2 regions of the Shewanella sp. 4t3-1-2LB genome follow, and region 1 is predicted to be linked to the other one. Evidence: riboswitches for the same ligand, from Rfam matches in the RefSeq annotation. Region 1 holds a riboswitch; the other holds the start of a gene.
The links. A riboswitch is a leader RNA that binds a small molecule or an ion and turns the genes downstream of it on or off. The one in region 1 is predicted to bind lysine.
Positions count from the first base shown of each region.

Region 1 (8,053 bases):
GCCAGTCCTAATGTTTGGTTTCGGCGACTGTACCGGTGGTGCGCAGGCTTCTTTTGTGACTCACCCGTTGGTGCAGACATATTATATGTCGGGTACTAATATGCCATTTGCTGGTCAGATGGTGGTTCCCGCTTATCTGCCATCAACCGCTACCTTGTCAAACTATCTGTCGAAAGTCCCTGGGGCGATGAACGGCCTGGTGAGCAATCCGTTCAGCGATAGCTTGGATGAACAGTTGCAAAGCATTGATCCGTTAATGCCTATGCCAACAGAGAGCGTCGAAGATGTCATTTCTGGTGCTTTGTCCTCCTTGGTCGCAACCACCCACGAAACGAGCGCAGATGAGATCGTCCAAGATGACCCGCGCGCACTGATGAAGCCGATCAATAAAGTATTGATCCACGCCCGTGGTTGTACTGCCGTTAAACTGATCCGCAAGGCGCATGATAACAATATCAATGTGGTGCTGGTGGCATCCGATCCTGATATGACCGCTGTTCCGGCAGAGATGCTGAATGAAAACGATAAGCTGGTATGTCTTGGTGGTAACACTTCAGATGAATCTTACCTCAATGCTTATTCCGTATTGCGTGTAGCGGACTATGAGAAAGTAGATGCATTGCACCCAGGGATTGGCTTCCTTTCTGAAAGTCCGCAATTTGCTGCATTGTGTGTTAATAATGGCGTGAATTTTGTGGGCCCTAGCGTCAACTCCATGACGACTATGGGTAACAAATCCAATGCAATTAAAACCTCACAGTCCCAGAATGTGCCGGTGGTGCCGGGTTCACACGGTATTCTGACCAATGCCGAGCAGGCGGTAAATGTTGCCAGTGAAATTGGTTATCCGGTACTGCTGAAAGCCGTACAAGGTGGGGGCGGTAAGGGTATTCAGGTGGTACGTCGTCCGGAAGAGATGATAGGTCTGTTCCAGAAGACATCCACCGAAGCCGCCGCGGCTTTTGGTAACGGTGACCTGTACCTGGAAAAATACGTCACCTCACTGCGTCACATCGAAGTACAGTTACTGCGTGACCGTTTTGGTAATACCAAAGTGTTGGGGATCCGCGACTGTTCAGTACAGCGCAATAACCAGAAGGTGATTGAAGAATCAGGTTCTACCATGTTGCCGGAAGAGCTGAAGCAAAAGGTAATGAAATACACCGAAGCTTTGGGTAACGCAACTGATTACACCGGTGCTGGTACCGTAGAGTACATCTACAACTTAGATGCTAACGAAGTCTATTTCATGGAGATGAATACTCGTTTGCAGGTGGAACATCCAGTCACCGAAGTCACTTCTGGTATCGACATTGTCAGCGCACAGTTCGATATTGCTGCAGGTCGGTCTATTGAGAAACTGCAGCCAAAAGAGCTGGGCTACGCCATTGAAGTGCGCGTGACCGCAGAAAAAGCGGCGTTGGACAGCCACGGGGTATTACAGTTAGTGCCAAATCCAGGCCTAATCAGTGAGTGTGTCTTGCCGCCACAAGATAATGTGGAAGTGATCTCCATCGCTGCTGAAGGTAAAGAAGTTTCGCCTTACTATGACAGCCTGATTGCTCAAATCATTGTTCATGGTGAAGACCGTGAAGACACCATCAACAAGATGTTGGATTATCTGGATCGGGTCGTGATCAAGGGTATTGCGACTAACATTCCATTACTAAAACGCATCCTCAGTGACCGTACTTTCCGTGATGGTGTCTATGATACTAACTATCTGCCACGCCTGATGGCTGAATTGGATATTCCGGCACTGATTGCGGAAATGGAAGCGGCGGCTGAAACTCAGAAGGTGGATACTGCATCTTTGCGTGTTGGTGAATCTAATGAGTTGAAAGTGCTAGCGCAGGGTGCTGGTATTTTCTATACCTCGCCCGCCCCCGGTGAAGCCGATTTTGTCAAAGAAGGTGATATCGTCACTGTTGAGCAGACACTGGCGCTGACTGAAGCGATGAAGATGTTCTCGCAAATGACGCTGGCCGGTTTCAACCGCAAAGGCGCTGTCTTGTATCCGGAAGACAAGAAATACCGTATTGAGCGTATTCTTAATGGCAATGGGCAGCAGGTTTCCCAAGGGGATTTGTTGTTCGTCGTATCACCGGTTGACGAGTAAAAAAAAAGTGTTGTTAAAGAAGCCCGCAACTGCGGGCTTCTTTGTCTGATGACTAGCTTGGCTATCTTTGTTGACTATCATCTGTTTCGTCAATGAGCGTTAACCTCACCCTTTTGTTTGTCAGGATTACGGCAGTTCTGGCAAAAAATGTCATAAAAGTTTCCATTATTTGCGGGAATATGGGATCTGGCTGTAAGTACATCCGTATTTCTGTGTTTTCAAAATAAAGCTAACTACATAAAAATAAACTATTTTTTATAGTTATTTGGGTAAAGTCAGGGCTAGTCTTTAAGGCACTGGTGAAATTTGAAACTCCTCATTGCAGGATACAGGGATTTCGGTGTTATAATACGCGCCTTAAATTATGGGGTTCCGTCTGTCGCAGCAACGAAGTGGCATACTCCGTCTCCTATTCACTAACTCATAATGAAGTTGAATCATGACTGACTTATCGAAATACAGAAATATTGGTATTTTTGCTCACGTAGATGCGGGTAAAACTACCACCACCGAGCGTATCCTGAAACTCACTGGTAAGATCCATAAAATAGGTGAAGTACATGATGGCGCTTCAACCATGGACTTCATGGAGCAGGAAGCTGAACGTGGTATTACCATTCAGTCAGCTGCGACTACTTGCTTTTGGAAAGAGCACCGTTTTAACGTTATCGACACCCCCGGGCACGTTGACTTCACCGTTGAAGTTTATCGTTCACTGAAAGTATTGGACGGCGGTATTGGCGTATTCTGTGGTAGCGGCGGTGTAGAACCTCAGTCCGAAACCAACTGGCGTTATGCGAACGAATCTGAAGTAGCGCGTCTGATCTTCGTAAACAAACTGGACCGTATGGGCGCAGACTTCCTGCGTGTTGTTGGTCAGATTAAACGTGTTCTAGCAGCAACTCCACTGGTGATGACACTGCCTATCGGTCGTGAAGACGAATTCACAGGCGTAGTCGATGTCTTGACTCGCAAAGCTTATGTGTGGGATGACTCCGGTTTGCCAGAAAACTACACTGTGACAGACGTACCTGCTGACATGGTGGATTTGGTTGAAGAATACCGTGAACAGATGATCGAAACTGCCGTTGAGCAAGATGATGATCTGATGGAAGCCTATATGGAAGGTGAAGAACCTTCTGTTGAAGACCTGAAACGTTGTATCCGTAAGGGCACCATCAATCTGGCATTCTTCCCCACATTCTGTGGTTCTGCATTCAAGAATAAAGGGATGCAGTTGCTGCTGGATGCGGTAGTAGATTACCTGCCATCACCAACTGAAGTTGTGCCTCAGCCTCTGACTGATCCAGAAACTGGTGAAGAAACTGGCGAAGTTGCCACTGTTTCTGTGGATGAACCACTGCGCGCTTTGGCATTCAAGATCATGGATGACCGTTTCGGTGCCTTGACCTTCGTTCGTATCTATTCAGGTGTGATGAAGAAAGGTGACACAGTACTGAACAGTGCCACTGGCAAGACTGAACGTATCGGCCGTATGGTGATGATGCATGCAAACGACCGTAGCGAAATCGATTACGCACAAGCCGGTGATATTATCGCTGTAGTGGGTATGAAAAACGTTCAGACCGGTCACACTCTGTGTGATCCTAAACACGAATGTACTTTGGAACCTATGATCTTCCCAGATCCAGTGATCTCTATCGCTGTGACTCCGAAGGACAAAGGCGCTTCTGAAAAACTGGGTATCGCACTGGGTAAAATGGTGGCTGAAGATCCATCATTCCAGGTAGAAACCGACCAGGAAACTGGCGACACCATTCTGAAAGGGATGGGTGAACTGCATCTGGACATCAAAGTCGACATCCTGAAACGTACTCACGGTGTTGAACTGAGCGTAGGTGCACCACAGGTGGCTTATCGTGAAACGATCACTAAAGCCGTTGAAGATAGCTACACCCACAAGAAACAGTCTGGTGGTTCTGGTCAGTACGGTAAGATTGATTACCGCATCAAACCAGGTGAAGCCAACACTGGCTTCAAGTTCGTGTCTTCAGTTGTGGGCGGTAACGTACCTCGTGAATTCTGGCCAGCCGTTGAATCTGGTTTTGAATCCATGATGAAAGAAGGTCCGCTGGCAGGCTTCCCTGTGCTGGACGTAGAAGTCGAGCTGATTGATGGTGCTTACCACGCAGTTGACTCTTCTGCCATCGCGTTTGAAATCGCCGCTAAAGCAGCTTTCCGCCAGACAATGCCAAAAGCAGGTCCACAGCTGCTGGAACCTATCATGAAGGTTGACGTGTTCACACCTGATGCTAACGTTGGTGACGTGATCGGTGACTTGAACCGTCGTCGCGGCATGATCAAGGATCAGGAAGCTGGTCTGACTGGTGTACGCGTTAAAGCTGATGTGCCATTGGCTGAAATGTTCGGTTACATCGGTAACCTGCGTACTATGACTTCCGGTCGTGGTCAGTTCTCCATGGAGTTCTCTCATTATTCTCCATGTCCAGCTAACGTTTCAGAGAAAGTAATCGCTGAAACTAAAGCCAAGAAAGCCGCTAAATAAGGTTTTCTGCTAATAAAAAAACCGCCAGTATGGCGGTTTTTTTATTTTAAACAAAACAACTAATATAAAAAAGCCAGCATGGTGGCTGGCTTAATAGGCAATGCAGCAGTAGTAAATGGTTAGGCTTCTAGGTGACCGCAGAAGCGATAACCTTCACCGTGAATGGTCGCGATAATTTCAGGTGTGTCTTGGTGGCTTTCAAAATGTTTGCGAATGCGGCGGATAGTCACATCAACGGTACGGTCGTGCGGTTTCAGCTCGCGGCCGGTCATTTTCAGCAGTAGCTCTGCGCGGGTGAGGATCTTGCCGGGATTCTCTACGAAGTGCAGCATAGCGCGGAATTCGCTCCGTGGCAGCTTGTAGGATTCGCCTTCAGGGCTTACCAGCGAGCGACTGTTGATATCCAGACTCCAGCCATCGAATTTATAGCTTTCAACCGTAGATTTCTCTTCCGGCTCTGAACTACCTGTAGTGACGCGAGTCAGCAGATTACGAGCACGGATAGTCAGCTCACGCGGGTTAAAAGGTTTAGTGATGTAATCATCGGCACCGATTTCCAGACCGAGGATCTTATCGACTTCATTATCACGACCAGTCAAGAAGATCAGACCAATGTTATTGATTTCCCTTAATTCCCTGGCAAGTAATAGACCGTTCTTACCGGGGAGATTGATATCCATAACTACCAGATTGATCTTGTTATCTTGGAGGGCTTTATGCATTTCTGCGCCATCATTGGCTTCAGTAACAACATATCCTTCGGCTTCGAAAATACTTCTCAGCGTGTTACGGGTAACGGCTTCGTCTTCTACGATAAGAATGTGCGGGTTCTGCATATCATTTACCTAATAAATCAGATGGTCCTAACCACGAGCGGAGCTCATGTCCAGTTGTTGTTCTATGAATCCTGACGGCTTCATACCTGCATATTGGTGAAAACCAAGTTACATCGTCGGCACTTCATGATTAGTTGAATTTTGGCATACGGTTGTTACCGGTACGCGAATTGTATTAACTGAGATACTCCAAGATAGATTTAGTTCCTGATTTCCATGGATATCCAGTTTATTTGTCTCCGAGACTTTTAGATGGCTCGGAGCGTTTTGGTCAGACACTGTGACTGCCGTATCCGGCGGCCCACATAAACATGACCGAAATGTGATTGATGGTGACATTGTACTCTTATTGTGCATTTGTTAACAAATGAAATGTTAACAAATGGAACTGCCATTCAGCAGAAAGTCAGCAAAAAACCATAGAGTAGTAGCAAATTTACAACGCAATGTTTCGGAGACTAGGTGAGTCGCCAAGCTTTTGCTAAACTAGCGCAGGTTACTTCAGAGGCTGCTGATTGATGGACGACGTATTTGAACAGCTGTGGCAACATTATCTCGATAGCTGCTTTTTATTGAGCCAGCCCCTTTCCGCTTCATCTCCTTTTGCAATAATCACCGCTTATAACCCCTTGGGGCAGGTACTGGAACCTTGCCAGAATCGGTTACGAGATCGCGCACTTCAATGCGATATTGAACAATTGCGGGTGCCCTACAGGATGATTATTGGCGCCGCTACCGATCTCAGCCATATGGAAAAGAGCTGGGCTTTATTTATCAGCAAGACGCAAGCCACTGCGCTTGCCAAAAAGTACCAGCAGAATGCTTTTTACTATGTGGATGCTGGTGTGTTGTCTCTGATCCCCTGTTTGGCAGGTGATCGGCAACAAGTGATAGGTGACTTCAGCCAACATGTCAGAATTGTCTCTGAGTTACCTGAAATTTGTGATTGAATTTCAGTTTGCCGTTGATAAATTTTCAACCGTTGAAAATCTCATTGACTTCCGTCGGCGATTGTTGCTAAGGTCAGCTTCCCCGCTGTTATCAGTGGGGAAACAGAAGAGGAGCGTTAACTAGGTAGTGAACTCGAGGAGGCCATTCTCCAGCGACAGTTCATGAGGGAGATTAACGCCGAGGCTACAGGATCATTGGCAGATCCTGTGGTCGGTCGTTCAGGCTGAATCCTGATGACTGTCACCTTTTTTTGGTGGAGAGCTTCTGGTGAGGATCACTTTTCCCTTCTCAGGGTGCCTTTGTATCAGCGCCAGGCTCTTCGAACGAAATTTGTTCGGAGCAGATCATGAATTCAACGCAATTTTCCTTGTTACCTCCAGCGATAGCGGAGGTGTGTTAATGTCTTTAGTGGTTGCCAAATTTGGTGGTACATCTGTCGCTGATTATGTTGCGATGGGACGTTGTGCCGATATCGTGCTTGCCAATTCTGCTACTCGTTTAGTGGTGGTCAGCGCCTCCAGCGGCGTGACCAATCTGTTAGTGGAACTGGCACAACCGGGTGTCACCGAATCACAGCGTTTGGCGGTACTTAAAAAAATCGCCGCTATTCAATATGCCATTGTTGACCAGTTGCCTCGTAGCGATGACGTGGCTGCCACGATTGATACCTTGCTGACGCGTGTCGACGTTTTGAGTCAGCAATTACTGCAACAAACCGATAAAGCGCTAATAGATGAGTTACTCTCATTAGGTGAACGATGTTCTTCTGTATTGTTCGCGGCGGTTTTACGGGAAAAAGGCGCGATTGCCCGTGCTTTTGATGTGCGGCAGGTATTACGTACCGACAGTAATTTTGGCAAGGCAGAGCCGCAGATAGCGGAAATCCGTCATTTATCTCAAGCGCAATTGCAGCCTCTGCTTAAGCAGCAATTGCTGGTGACTCAGGGTTTTATTGGTGCCGATGCGCAGGGACAAACGACGACACTTGGGCGTGGCGGCAGCGATTATTCGGCCGCGCTACTGGCAGAAGCCTTAGATGCTGACGCTGTGGAGATTTGGACTGATGTTGCCGGGATCTATACGACAGACCCCCGCTTGGCACCTAATGCTAGACCAATCCCCGAAATTAGCTTCAATGAAGCCGCTGAAATGGCGACATTTGGAGCTAAAGTGCTCCATCCGGCCACCATTTTGCCGGCTGTGAGACAGCAGATCCAAGTGTTTGTTGGCTCTAGCAAAGAGCCGGAAAAAGGGGGCACTTGGATTCGGCATCAGGTGGAAAATCCGCCAGTATATCGTGCGGTTGCTTTAAGACGCGATCAAACACTACTGAATCTGCATAGTTTGCAGATGCTACATGCTCAAGGCTTTTTGGCGGAAACCTTCGCTACGTTGGCTCGTCATAAAATTTCTGTAGATCTGATTACGACTTCTGAAGTGAACGTCTCTCTGACGCTGGACAAAACTGGTTCAGAGTCCAGTGGCCAAGGATTGCTGACGGAAGCTCTGCTGCAGGAGTTATCGCAGCATTGTCGGGTACGGGTTGAAGATAAACTGGCACTGATAGCGATTATTGGTAACCGGATTGCATCAACGCCTGGGATCTGTCAGCAGGTGTTT
Region 1 is NZ_JAFNJD010000011.1:14,891-22,943, forward strand. Features, by position in the region: gene J3L11_RS06035 (biotin carboxylase N-terminal domain-containing protein) at 1-2,119, shown strand, start outside; gene fusA (elongation factor G) at 2,559-4,646, shown strand; gene arcA (two-component system response regulator ArcA) at 4,766-5,482, opposite strand; gene J3L11_RS06050 (DUF3293 domain-containing protein) at 6,001-6,432, shown strand; lysine riboswitch at 6,531-6,705, shown strand; gene lysC (lysine-sensitive aspartokinase 3) at 6,833-8,053, shown strand, end outside.

Region 2 (8,053 bases), on a different contig from region 1:
CCGAGGATTGATGTAACTGCATCATCGGCAACACAAAAAAAGCGCAGCATCAGCCGCGCTTTTTTATTATTCAAAGGCTAGCTGTCTGCGCGTTTTCTAAACCAGAACAACCCCGCCACAAAGAGTACCAGACAACACAACAGTCCCAAGACAACTGACTCGGTGTACCCCATCACCAGATAGCCGCCAAGCGAAATAAATGCGACCAGCAATGCGTAAGGCAACTGGGTGGTGACATGATCAATATGGTGGCAACTAGCGCCAGTAGACGACAAAATTGTTGTATCGGAAATCGGCGAGCAATGGTCACCAAACACTGATCCAGATAACACCGCCGCCATCATCGGCAACATCATACTTTGATGACTGCCCATCGCCATATCGGCGGCAATAGGCAGCATGATGCCAAACGTCCCCCAACTGGTCCCGGTAGAAAACGCCGTCAGTCCAGCCAACACAAATAACACGGCTGGTAACAACGCAAATGGAATATTGCCACTTGCAAGACTCGCCATGAATTTACCGGTTTCTAACTGCCCGATCACACCGGAAATAGTCCAAGCAAACATCAGGATATAAATCGCAGGGAGCATGGATTTCGCACCGACAAACAGCCCAACAGCAATATCCCGCAGCGGTAGTTTTTGACGAAACGCCAGCAACAGCGTGGTTGCCAACCCCAAGAGCGCACCGAAGAATAACGACGCACTGACATCGGTCTTTTCAAACGCCCCAATCAGCGAAAACGTTTTGCCTTCGCTAGACAACACCGCAGCGCCACTGCTTACCATAAAATATAAGGTGGCAACGACCAAAACCGAAATGGGGATAAACAACCCCGCTACTTTGCCACTATCCGCCTCCGCCAACTCGGCGGTCGCCCCAGGCGGAACACCTTTACTGTCGTCATACAATTGCCCTTTACGGGCGTTGAGTTCGTGGCGACGCATAGGACCAACGTCCAGTTCAAACAAGGCCACAAATAACAGCAGCAATAACGCAAATAAAGGGTAATAGTTCATCGGGATCATCTCGACGAAAGCGGTGAGATGTCCGGTTGACGCCATATCATGTGTGGTCAGTATGCCGCCAATTAAGGCGATGATATACGCGCCCCAACTCGATACCGGAGAAATCACGCACACTGGCGCAGCGGTAGAATCCAGCAAATAAGCCAACTTTGCGCGGGAAATATAATAGCGATCAGTCAACGGTTTACAGATACTGCCAACCACCAGACTGTTAAAATAATCATCAATAAACACCACACATCCCAAAAACATGGTCAGCAATTTAGCATCGCGACGTTTGCGGATATGTTGCTTAGCCCAGTTCGCAAAGGCGCGAGCGGAACCACTGACGGTTATCAGCGCGGTGATCATGCCGAGGACTAATAGAAAGCCCAGAATGTATAGGTTCCAACTGTTGATGGCACCATCGCTCCAGAACAGGCCAGAGACCTTTTCGGCCAGATACAACGCAGAATCGTGAATAGACCACTGATTTAGCAAAAATGTACCGATTAGAATGCCAACGCCAAGCGATAGCAGTACTTTACGGGTGAGAATCGCCAACAAGATAGCCACCACAGGCGGCAATAACGAAAGTGCCGAATCGGCATAACTGAGTACTGTCATTTTCTAATATATTCTTGTGTGACCGGCGGAGGCACAAAAAGGCACACAACAGACAGTATCGTCCCGTGTACCTGGCCGATCATCAAAGACCGACTTCTTTTCAGTAGCGCTCCACGGCAGTTAATCCAGCTATTTCTAGCCCACCATGGCAGTGCTGTCCCTGTTCGGGAACAGCCCCAACAACGGAATTGATGGTTCCAGCTGTTTCGGCACCGGATCCTTTCACGACACATCAAACGGTATCACCCTGCTTGTCGTTACTCATATCAGGCGCGCCTCTACTTCTCAGAACGCCGTTTGGCGCGAGGCAGAAAACAAAAAAGGCAGCGATGGTGCTGCCCATAGCTGCCTATCCTGACGCAGAAGCTGAATTAAATCAACTCTACCAATTTGGGCACCGCCTCGAACAGATCGGCTTCCAAACCATAATCTGCCACCTGGAAAATAGGTGCCTGTGGATCTTTATTGATCGCCACAATGACTTTCGAATCTTTCATACCCGCCAGATGCTGAATGGCACCAGAGATCCCCACCGCAATATAAAGCTCAGGTGCAACGATTTTACCGGTTTGTCCCACCTGCAAATCATTGCTGATATAGCCAGCATCCACGGCTGCGCGAGAAGCGCCTACCGCACCACCGAGTTTGTCCGCCAACGTTTCCAGTATGGCAAAGTTGTCGGCACTGCCTAGCGCCCGACCACCAGATACGATCACTCTGGCATTCCCCAATTCAGGGCGCTCAGATGCCACGGTGGTGTGCGCTAGCTCACTGCACACCGAATTTATCACAACATCTAAAGCCACTATCGTGGCATTAGCGGTTGCCGGCACCGCATCAAAGGCACTGGCGCGGACAGTTGCAACTTTCACTGCATCAAGACTTTTAACCTTTTCCAACGCATTTCCGGCGTAAATCGGATGAACAAAAGTATCTGCGTCTTCGATTTTGACCACTTCCGATATCATCGCCACATCCAGCAGAGCTGCTACGCGTGGCAATAGATCTTTTCCCGTGGAGGTTGCGGCAGCGAAAATATGGCTGTACCCCGATGCCTGTCCCACCACCAGCTTAGCTAGATTGTCAGCCAGTTGCGCCTTATATACCGGATCATCCGCCACTAACACGCGGCCAACGCCCTGCAACTTGGCAACGGACTCAGCAACCGCCGCACAAGCGCTCCCGGCAACCAGCACATCAATGTCAGCCGCCAGACTCGCTGCTGCCGCGACCACTTTGGCGGTTTCTGACTTGAGACTGACATTATCATGTTCTGCAATTACTAATACGGTCATGTCAGATCACCTTTGCTTCATTCTTCAATTTGTCTACCAGTTCCTCTACCGAGGCAACCATTACACCGGCCTTGCGCGCTGCAGGAGGCGTCACGGCGAGTATCTGCTGATGTGGTTTCAAGGTCACACCAAGTTCAGCGACCGTCAGCGTATCAAGCGGTTTGCGTTTTGCTTTCATAATATTTGGCAACGATGCATAACGCGGTTCATTGAGTCGCAGATCGGCAGTCACCACGGCAGGCAAAGGGAGTTGCAGTTGCTGTATTCCACCGTCGATTTCACGACTGACAGTCAGTTGCCCATCAGCGATATCAACCATAGAGGCAAAAGTGGCTTGCGGCATATCGGCTAAAGCGGCCAGCATCTGTCCTGTCTGATTATTATCGCCATCAATTGACTGCTTACCCATTAGGATCAATTCAGCTTGTTCGCGCGCCTGCACTGCCAGCAGTATTTTGGCAACGGATAAAGGGAGCATAGGTTCATCGGTTTCAACCAGAATGGCTCTGTCAGCACCCAACGCCATAGCTGTACGCAGTTGTTCCTGCGCCACTTTGGGGCCAATACTCACCACCACCACTTCATCGGCTTTACCTGCTTCTTTCAGTCTTACGGCTTCTTCCACCGCAATTTCGCAGAAGGGATTCAATGCCATTTTTAGATTGGCGGTGTCCACTGCGGTATGTTCCGCATTCACACGAATTTTGACATTGGCATCCACCACCCTTTTTACGGGTACCATTACTTTCATAGGACTTCCTTTGCTGCACTCGTAACAGATTTCTGATATGAAAGGAGCCACCTTGCATAGATGACTCTTAGTTGCTGCAACTCTATGCTACGTTTACGTTCACGTCAACTAATTTAAACAAGTGTTTAGACGACAATCTTTTGACTTATTATCTTATTTATTTCTAATAAGTACCCCAAGTGACCCAAATATTGACTTAGTTATATTGGAAATAAAAAAAACTAAGAATGAACGGAAATTCATTTGATCCATTTAAATAATGTTTCTATTATTCGTGCTGGTGTCATATTAATCCCAAGTTCTATATAGAGTGGAATCAAAATAATTATGAGCGAATTTCTCGAAATATTGACTCACGCCCGCCGCTTTAAGGCTGCTGTCAAAGATCTAAGCGTGGAAGAACTACGTGATCTAGCAAATAAACTGGAAAAGATTGTGGCTGAGCGTGAAGAAGAAGCCGCTGAAGAAGCTAAAGCACAAGCTGATCGTCTGGCTAAAATTGAAGAAATCCGGCAACAAATGGAATCAGTAGGTCTTTCTGTTGAAGATCTAGGCGTAGTTGCTGCTGCAAAACCGGTTAAAAAACGTGCACCACGTCCACCTAAATACAAAATTGAAATCGATGGTGAAACTGTTACCTGGACAGGTCAGGGACGTATGCCAACCGTATTCAAAAATGAAATGGAAAAAGGCCGCTCCATGGACGATTTCCTGATCGACTGAAACTACAGTTGATTTTAAAAGCCCCTGTCTCAGGGGCTTTTTTGTTTCGGTATTTGATAGTCAAGATACAATATATTTTAAAAAGCCTTACAATTCGCTATTGGTGTTTACACATTATCTACGTTAACGTTAGTTCAGCCCTTCAAGTCTAGAAAAGGTTTGAACCTTCATGAATTATAAGACTTTCACCGCAGGTCTCTGCACCCTAGCCTGCCTGACAACTCAGGCCGGAGAAAGCCAGTTAACAGATAACACCCCCACCCTTACCGCACTGACTCATGCGACATTGATACTCGCACCGGGAAGTGAATTATCTAACGCAACACTACTGTTAGAGAATAACCGCATTAAAGCGATTCTTCCGGAAAATGATATTCCTCAGAATGCCTTTGAAATAAATCTTTCTGGCTTGCGGATTTATCCGGGTTTTATCGATCCTTATGCTGAATATGGCATTGAACTGCCACAAAATTCTGCTAAAGCCCAACCTCCGGTATATAACATTAAACGCATCGGGGGTAACGCCGCCAATGGTGCTATTCACGCAGAAAAAGAGTGGTTTTCCAAGGTTTATCCAGATCCCAAGGCGGCAGAGAAATGGATGAATAACGGATTCACCAGCGTTCAAAGTGCTCACCTTGATGGAATATTCCAAGGTACTGCAGTGACATTATCTCTGGCGGATAAAAAAGCAAACGAGATAATTTATAACGCTCGTGGCAAACAGTTTATGGCGTTCAATAAGGGAAGTTCTCCCCAAGATTACCCCACATCATTGATGGGGAGTATCGCGCTTATCCGTCAAACCTTCAGCGATGCACGCTGGTATAATGACAGCCTCGCCAAAGTAAAAGATTATCCCGATGATGTTAAAGCTCCAGATTTTAATATTGCATTAGAACGCTTACGCAGTATTAAAGAACAGGGTGTGATATTTAATAGCGGCAATCTTAATAGTGAATTACGTGCGGCCAAGCTATTGAAACAGCAAGGGCTAAAGGTGCAATTGTTGGGTAGCGGTGAAGAGTACGCCCGTATCAGTGAACTTGCCGCCTATCATCCGCAGTTAATACTGCCACTAAATTTTCCAGCAGCCCCTGATGTCAGCAACGAAACGGCCGCCGCTAATGTGACGCTGTCTGAACTACGTCATTGGGAACGCGCACCAGCTAATCCTGTGGCGGTAGCCGCGGCGAATATTCCGTTTGCGATGACACAACACGGCATTGAAGCTAAAGCGTTCTGGCCACGTTTAAAAATGGCGGTAGCCGCCGGATTAACTGAGAAACAAGCCCTCACCGCCCTAACCACTCAGGCTGCTGAACTTGCCGGTATTGCGAATGTTGCCGGAAAGCTAGCACCCGGATATATGGCGGACTTGGTCATTACCCAAGGCAATCCCTTTGTGGACGGCAAAATCGTCAGTGTCTGGTTACAAGGAAAAGAACACGCTTTACGCCCGAAAAGCTACCGCTGGCACGGGGATTACAAACTGCGTTTTGCGCAGATGGAGCTGGATCTGTCGCTGACAATGCCAGATAGCACGGCGGATAAATCCCGTGGCAGTTTCATTAGCGGTGATAAAGAACTCGCGATCACCGCAATTGATGCCGATGAGCAGCGGCTGAATTTCACGTCAGATCTCAGTAGCGCCGGCTTGCCGGGCATCAGTCGCTTTACGCTGTGGCGCGATAACGAAGGTATTCGAGGCCGTTTGTTATTAGCCGATGGCAAAGTAGAACTAGTGAACGGCCAAATAGTTGCCATGCCAACACCGGCCACTGCGCATGAGACACCGAAAGATGTCAACTACATAGGCCATCAAGTGACGCCGATACAGGCATTTGGCATAGACTCTCTGCCTGTCACGGAAAAGCTGCACATCCAGAATGCCACCGTTTGGACCTCTGCTGCCGCAGGGATTTTACAACACACCGATGTCTTGATTGCCAACGGCAAAATTGAACGCATCGGCCAACAGTTGGCAACCCCGTCGCATTATCAAGTGATTGATGCCAATGGTAAGTATCTAACAGCCGGTATCATTGACGAGCACTCGCATATTGCCATCAACGGCGGCGTTAATGAAGGCTCTGAAGCCGTCACCGCCGAAGTGCGCATCGGCGATGTTATCGATCCCAATGCCATTGCGATATATCGGTCCTTAGCGGGAGGAGTCACTACTGCTAATCTGCTGCATGGCAGTGCTAATCCTATCGGTGGGCAAGCGCAAGTGATCCAATTACGTTGGGGCGAAACGGCTGAAGGTCTGAAATTTAAGGACGCAAATAAAGGGATCAAGTTTGCATTAGGAGAAAACGTCAAACAAAGCAACTGGGGTGAAAATTATAACAAACGGTTCCCGCAGAGCCGCATGGGGGTACAAACCCTGTTTACGGATACCTTTAACGCGGCGCTTGATTACGATGCCAGACGCCAGGAATATGCCGAACTGCGTTCTCGCGATAAGCGTAAAACACTGGAGCCTCGACCAGACTACCGCATGGAGACAGTTGCTGAAGTGGTAAAGGGTGAGCGCGATGTGCACATTCACTCCTACGTCCAGTCTGAAATTCTGATGTTTATGCGTCTGGCAGAAGCCTATGACTTCAAAGTAAAAACTTTCACCCATGTACTGGAAGGCTACAAAGTTGCGCCAGAACTTGCGGCGCATGGAGCCGGAGCATCCACCTTTGCGGATTGGTGGGCCTATAAATTTGAAGTCTATGACGCCATTCCACAAAATGCCTGCTTGCTACAACAGCATGGAGTGCTCACATCCATTAACTCAGACGACAATGAGATGCAACGACGGCTGAATCAAGAGGCTGCCAAATCGATTAAGTATTGCAACATGTCAGTAGAAGACGCCTGGAAGATGGTCACCATCAACCCAGCCAAGCAACTGGGTGTGGATGATGTCACCGGTTCAATAGAAGTCGGCAAACAGGCGGATTTAGTGCTGTGGGATCATAATCCACTGTCTGCCTACGCCAAGACTGAGGCGGTGTGGATTAACGGTAAACGCTACTTTGACCGGCAACAGGATGCCCAGAAAACGCAAGCCATTGCAGAAGAACGCGAAGCGCTGATCCAGAAAGTGTTGCACAGCAGTGAAGAGCGCAAGCTAGGTGAACAATCAGCGCTAGAACAGGAACCGATGTGGCACTGTGATACAGAATACAACGCTTGGAACAGTCAGAAGGAGCACGCCCTGTGAACATTATTCAACGTACGCTGTTCCTGACGCTCTTAGGCACTTGTTGCAGTATGGCGTTTGCCTATGACATGGTACCGGCAGCGAAGCCACAAGCTGCCACCTTGCTGAAAAACGCCACGGTACACACAGTGCTGAATGGCACCTTGCCACACACAGACTTATTACTGGAAAACGGAAAAATCAAAGCCATTGGCAGTCACTTAACAGACGCTAGCGCCACCGTAGTAGATCTGACTGGTAAGCATGTCTATCCGGGGCTGATAGCCCTTGATACCACGTTAGGACTCACCGAAATCTCTATGGTTCGTTCCACCAACGATACCAGTGATGTCGGTGATGATAATCCGCAATTACTGGCCGCGGCAGCCTACAATCCCGATTCAGAACTGCTGCCAACTGTCAGGGCCAACGGTATCACCCATGTCCA
Region 2 is NZ_JAFNJD010000012.1:54,739-62,791, reverse strand. Features, by position in the region: gene J3L11_RS06585 (M3 family metallopeptidase) at 1-16, shown strand, start outside; gene J3L11_RS06580 (Na+/H+ antiporter NhaC family protein) at 78-1,637, opposite strand; lysine riboswitch at 1,734-1,926, opposite strand; gene J3L11_RS06575 (FAD-binding protein) at 2,009-2,932, opposite strand; gene J3L11_RS06570 (electron transfer flavoprotein subunit beta/FixA family protein) at 2,934-3,683, opposite strand; gene J3L11_RS06565 (H-NS family nucleoid-associated regulatory protein) at 4,011-4,406, shown strand; gene J3L11_RS06560 (amidohydrolase family protein) at 4,576-7,626, shown strand; gene J3L11_RS06555 (amidohydrolase) at 7,623-8,053, shown strand, end outside.
Region 2: it holds a riboswitch for lysine, as region 1 does, so the genes downstream of both, J3L11_RS06580 (Na+/H+ antiporter NhaC family protein) here and lysC (lysine-sensitive aspartokinase 3) in region 1, are expected to answer to the same signal.